2 linked regions of the Rhodovastum atsumiense genome follow. The protein of the gene in region 2 interacts with the protein of the main gene of each other region in a pairwise test. Links are inferred from orthologs where the notes say so. Each region holds a gene or a part of one and is shown on either strand. Other genes may lie near its edges.

Region 1 (2,929 bases), 5.3 Mb from region 2 along the record:
GCCTTCCCCGAAGTGAATGCCTCGCTCGGCCCGGACAAGGCCAGCCTGATCCTCAAGCGCTACACCCATATCGGCGTCGCCGTGGACACGCCGGAGGGGCTGGTGGTCCCGGTGATCCGGGATGTCGACCGCAAGGGCATCATCGAACTCAGCCAGGATCTTGGCACGACCTCGAAGAAGGCCCGTGAAGGCAAGCTGAGTGCCGCCGACATGCAGGGAGGCTGCTTCACCATCTCCAGCCTCGGCGGCATCGGCGGCACCACCTTCACGCCGATCGTCAACGCGCCGGAAGTGGCGATCCTGGGCGTGGTGCGGTCGCGCATGGCCCCGGTCTGGGACGGCACCGCCTTCCTGCCGCGACTGATGCTGCCGCTGTTCGTCTCCTACGACCACCGCGTCATCGACGGGGCACTGGCGGCCCGCTTCGCCCGCCATCTCTGCAACTCGCTCGAGGATGTCAGGCGCCTGGTGCTGTGATGCAGCCAATGCTTCAGGAGGGAGCGACGCGAGGATGACGGTGGAAATCACGGTCCCGGATATCGGCGACTTCAAGGACGTGCCGGTCATCGAGGTGCACATCGCACCGGGCGCCCAGGTGAAGGCGGAGGATCCGCTGATCACGCTGGAATCCGACAAGGCCACCATGGACGTGCCGGCGCCACGGGCGGGCACGATCGGCGAGGTGCGGGTCAAGGTCGGCGACCGTGTGTCGCAAGGCAGCGTGATCGCCTTACTCGACAGCGAGGAAGCGGCGGCCCCGGCCCCGAAGCCGGCCGTGGCAGCGGCGAAGGGCGACCACCATGCCGAGGTGCTGGTGCTCGGCGCCGGACCGGGGGGCTACACCGCCGCCTTCCGTGCCGCCGATCTCGGCCGCAAGGTCGTGCTGGTCGAACGCTGGTCCTCGCTCGGCGGCGTCTGCCTCAATGTCGGCTGCATCCCGTCCAAGGCGCTGCTGCATGCGGCCAAGGTCATCGAGGAAACCCAGGAGATGGGCCATGCCGGCCTGCGCTTCGGCCGGCCGGAGATCGACCTCGACCGGCTGCGCGACTGGAAGGACGGCGTGGTGAAGCGCCTGACCGGCGGCCTGGCGGGACTGGCGAAGCAGCGCAAGGTCAGCGTGGTCAGCGGCACCGGCAAATTCACCGCGCCGAACCAGGTCACGGTGAACGGCGGCGACACCACGCCGGTCACCGTCTCCTTCGACAGCGCCATCATCGCCGCGGGATCGGAGCCGGTGACCCTGCCCTTCATCCCGCATGACGATCCCCGGGTCATCGACAGCACCGGCGCGCTGGATCTGCAGGACGTGCCGAAGCGCCTGCTGGTGATCGGCGGCGGCATCATCGGGCTGGAAATGGCGACGGTGTACCACGCGCTCGGCAGCGCGGTGACGGTCGTGGAACTGATGGACCAGCTGATCCCCGGCGCCGACCGCGACCTCGTCACCCCGCTCGGCAAGCGCCTGGAGAAGCGCTACGAGGCGATCCACCTGAAGACCAGGGTGACGAAGGTGGAGCCGACGCCGGACGGGCTGGTGGCGCATTTCGAAGGCGCCAAGGCCCCACCCTCCGCCAGCTTCGACCGCATCCTGGTCGCGGTCGGCCGCCGCCCGAACGGGCGCGGCATCGCCGCCGAGGCCGCGGGCGTGGCGGTGGACGAGCGCGGCTTCGTGCCGGTGGACCGGCAGATGCGCACCAACGTGCCGCACATCTTTGCCATCGGTGACATCGTCGGCCAGCCCATGCTCGCCCACAAGGCGACGCATGAAGGCCGGGTCGCTGCCGAGGCCGCCGCCGGCCGGAACAGCCATTTCGACGCCAAGGTGATTCCCTCGGTCGCCTATACCGATCCCGAAATCGCCTGGGCCGGCCTGACCGAAACCGAATGCAAGGCGAAGGGCATCCCATACGGCAAGGGCGTGTTTCCCTGGGCGGCGAGCGGGCGGTCACTTTCGCTCGGCCGCGACGAGGGCATGACCAAGCTGCTGTTCGACGAAGCCACGCACCGCGTCATCGGCTGCGGGATCGTCGGCCCCAATGCCGGTGAACTGATCGCCGAAGCGGCGCTGGCGATCGAAATGGGAGCGGATGCCGAGGATATCGGCCTGACCATCCATCCGCACCCGACCCTGTCGGAGACGGTGGCCATGGCGGCGGAAGCCTTCGAGGGCACCATCACCGATCTCTACCTGCCGAAACGACGCTGACCTCAGCGCAAACAAGGGAGCAAACGGACCATGACGCTGCAACAGGAATTCGCCCAGCAACTGGAAGGCCAGATCGCGGTCTGGCAGGGACAGATCAAGGAGTACCAGGAGCGCCTGACCCAGGCGGGCTCGGATGCCCGCGCCTCCTATGAAAAAATGGGGGCGGAAGCCCGCACCAATTACGAGCGCGCGGTGCAGACCATGCGCGACAACGTCGAACAGGCCAGCCGGCTGCTGGCGCAGGCACGGCAGGCCCAGGAAGCCGCCTGGCAGGACATGCGCACGGCACAGCAGCGGGCCTTCGAGCAACTGCAGAAAGGCTGGGCGGACGCGCTGTCGCGCTTCGGCTGATCCGCCTGCATCCGCAACGGCGGCCGGGAGGGATCCCGGCCGCTACAGGAACAGCATGCCGGAACCAATGACGAGGGGGAAACCAGGCAATAGCCGTCGCCATCGGATGCCACGGCGTCGGCATGCTGCACTTGCTCAGTCAGTCGGACCACCCGGCCGCCCCGCGCGATCGCCATCTTGTGAACGCCGACCTGCATGCCCGTGCGCATGGGACCGGTCCGGCGGCGTGACGCCGGTGGCAGGCCATCTCCCCGCAGGGTCCGGATCATCCCCGAACCGGCACAAGATTGCCCCGGGATGCCGGTTCCTGGATTTCTATTGCTTGTATTTAACCAGGAATATTCTACCTTTGGTAGCCAGCGCAGTTTTCCG
Region 2 (3,000 bases):
CGCCGGCATCACCGCGCCGATCGTGCCCGGCATCATGCCGGTGTCCAACTTCGCCCAGGCCGTGAAATTCTCGGCCATGTGCGGCGCCAGGGTGCCGGCCTGGCTCGGCCATCTGTTCGCGGGGCTGGAGGAGGATGCGGAGACCCGTCGCATGGTCGCGGTAGTGGTGGCGGCCGAGCTGGTGCGGCTGCTGCAGGCCAACGGCGTGGACGAGTTCCATTTCTACACGCTGAACCGTCCCGACCTGGTCTACGCCATCGCCCATATCCTGGGCGCGCACGCCCGGCCGGCCGCCGGGTGAGCCGGTTGGCCGGGGTCTCCCCCCGTTCTATACCCGACGCATGACCGACTACCTCACCCGCCTCAATCCCGAGCAGCGCGAGGCCGTGGAGACGGTCGACGGGCCGCTGCTGGTGCTGGCCGGCGCCGGCACCGGCAAGACCCGCGTGCTGACCACGCGGTTCGCCCATATCCTGCTGACCGGGCGCGCTTTTCCCGGGCAGGTGCTGGCCGTCACCTTCACCAACAAGGCCGCCCGCGAGATGCGCGAGCGCGTCTCCGCCATGCTCGGCCGCCCCGCCGAGGGGTTGTGGCTCGGCACCTTCCATGCCCTGTGCGCGCGCATGCTGCGCCGGCACGCCGAACTGGTCGGGCTGACCTCCAGCTTCAACATCCTCGACGCCGACGACCAGTTGCGGCTGCTCAAGCAGGTGATGGAGGCCGGGCGCATCGACACCAAGCGCTGGGCGCCGCCGGCCCTGATGGCGATGATCCAGCGCTGGAAGGACAAGGGCCTGCCGCCCGCCCGCGTGACCGCGGCCGAGGACACCGATTTCGCCAATGGCCGGGCCCGCGCGCTCTATGTCGCCTACCAGGAGCGGCTGCGCACGCTGAACGCCGCCGATTTCGGCGACCTGCTGCTGCATGTGACCGAGATCCTGCGCGGCCATCCCGAGGTGCTGGCGCAGTACCACCGGGCCTTCCGCTACATCCTGGTCGACGAGTACCAGGACACCAATCTCGTGCAGTATTTGTGGCTGCGGCTGCTGGCGCAGGGCCACCGCAACATCTGCTGCGTGGGGGATGACGACCAGTCGATCTATTCCTGGCGTGGCGCCGAGGTGGAGAACATCCTCCGCTTCGAGAAGGATTTCCCCGGCGCCCGCATCGTGCGGCTGGAAAGCAATTACCGCTCCACCGCGCCGATCCTTGCCGCCGCCTCGGCGCTGATCGCCCATAACGAGGATCGCCTCGGCAAGACGCTGCGCCCCGGCCGCGCCGAGGCCGGCGGCGAGCGCATCAGCATCGTCAGCCTGTGGGATTCCGACGAAGAGGCCCGCATGGTCGGCGACCGCATCGAGAAGCTGCGCCGCGCCGGCGACTCGCCGGCCGAGATGGCGGTGCTGGTGCGCGCGGGCTTCCAGACCCGCGCCTTCGAGGAACGCCTGATCACGCTCGGCGTGCCCTATCGCGTCGTGGGCGGCCTGCGCTTCTACGAGCGCCAGGAGATTCGCGACGCCATCGCCTATATGCGGGTGCTGCACCAGCCGGCCGACGACCTGGCCTTCGAGCGCATCGTCAACGTGCCGCGCCGTGGCCTCGGCGAGCAGGCGCTGCGGGCCCTGCACGAGATCGCGCGCGGGCAGCAGGTGCCGCTCTCCGTCGCCGCCTCGCTTGCCGCCGAGGGGGGCCAGTTGCGCGGCAAGGCCCGCGACTCGGTGCGCGAGCTGCTGCAGGGCTTCGCCCGCTGGCGCGAGAAGCTGGAGCGGGAAGGCCACGTCGTCACGCTCGCGACCATGCTGGACGAGAGCGGCTACACTGAGATGTGGAAGCAGGACAAGTCGCCCGAGGCGCCGGGACGGCTGGAGAACTTGAAGGAACTGGTCCGCGCGCTCGCCGATTTCGAGACGCTCGCCGGCTTCCTCGACCATGTCTCGCTGGTGATGGAGAACGAGGAGAACGCCGAGGGCGAGCGCGTCAGCCTGATGACGCTGCATGCCGCCAAGGGGCTGGAATTCGACACCGTGTTCCTGCCGGGCTGGGAGGAAGGGCTGTTCCCGAGCCAGCGCACCATGGACGAGAACGGCGCCAAGGGGCTCGAGGAGGAGCGGCGGCTCGCCTATGTCGGCATCACCCGCGCCCGCCGCCGCGCCATCATCAGCCACGCCGCCAACCGCCGCATCTACGCCAACTGGCAGAGCAGCATTCCCAGCCGCTTCATCGAGGAACTGCCCGACAGCGAGGTGGAGCGGGTCGGCTCGGCGGCGCTGCAGCGCGAACGCCGCCTGACCGCGCCCCCCGCCTTCGCCGGTCCGTCCCCCATGGTGGCCCGCCGCCCGCGCACCATCGAGGTCTGGGAACAGCCCGCCCGCCCGGCGCGCACCGACGCGATCACGGTGGGCATGCGCGTCTTCCACCAGAAATTCGGCTACGGCACGGTGACCCGGGCGGAGGACGACAAGCTTGATGTCGCCTTCGACAAGGCGGGCGCCAAGCGCATTCTCGACCGCTTCGTCGAAAAGGCATGATCCTTGCCCCCGCCCCGGCGGGGGGAGGGACCTGCCGCCCAAAGGAAACCACACGCCCCATGTCTTCCCGCCGTCACGCCACCGCGCTCGAAACCGTCTCCGTCACCGTGCCGCCGGAAGCACTGGAGGCCTACGAGGCCGCCCTCGCCGAGGCCTGCGGTACCATCGGCTTCTTCCATGACGAGGAGGCCAACCTGTGGACGGTCGAGGGCGTGAAGGACCAGGGGGCGCATGAGGCGGAACTCGCCGCTGCCCTGGCCCTGGCGGCGCTGGTCACCGGCGTCACCGTGCAGCCGGTCCGCCGCGCCACCGAAGCCGAGGGCTGGCTGGAACGCACCCGCGAGGCCTTCCCCGAGCAACCGGTCGGCCGCCGCTTCGCCGTGCGCGGCACCCATGTCCGCACCCCGCCCTTGCCCGGGCGGCTGACCATCCTGCTCGACGCCTCGGTGGCCTTCGGCTCCGGCGAGCACGG

What was found. Proteins that work in one complex are often made in the same cells at the same time.
Region 1: the proteins of NBY65_RS04220 (region 2) and lpdA interact in binary tests that used the Escherichia coli proteins (3 or more experiments, as listed by UniProt). The link is inferred for Rhodovastum atsumiense from one-to-one orthologs.

The regions. Positions count from the first base shown.
Region 1 is NZ_OW485601.1:6,246,489-6,249,417, forward strand. Bases 1-2,858 are described here. They hold lpdA (dihydrolipoyl dehydrogenase), read left to right. Parts: upstream 1-511; coding sequence 512-2,206; downstream 2,207-2,858. Other genes in these bases: NBY65_RS28130 (sll1863 family stress response protein), read left to right, coding at 2,237-2,557; NBY65_RS28135 (hypothetical protein), read left to right, coding at 2,855-2,858. Outside these bases: more of NBY65_RS28135, read left to right, coding at 2,859-2,929. UniProt on the Escherichia coli protein: Lipoamide dehydrogenase is a component of the glycine cleavage system as well as of the alpha-ketoacid dehydrogenase complexes.
Region 2 is NZ_OW485601.1:976,584-979,583, reverse strand. Bases 6-2,934 are described here. They hold NBY65_RS04220 (ATP-dependent helicase), read left to right. Parts: upstream 6-341; coding sequence 342-2,528; downstream 2,529-2,934. Other genes in these bases: NBY65_RS04215 (50S ribosomal protein L11 methyltransferase), read left to right, coding at 2,588-2,934; metF (methylenetetrahydrofolate reductase [NAD(P)H]), read left to right, coding at 6-301. In the rest of the region: more of metF, read left to right, coding at 1-5; more of NBY65_RS04215, read left to right, coding at 2,935-3,000. UniProt on the Escherichia coli protein: A helicase with DNA-dependent ATPase activity. Unwinds DNA duplexes with 3'-5' polarity. Translocates on single-stranded DNA with 3'-5' polarity. Initiates unwinding more efficiently from a nicked substrate than double-stranded DNA.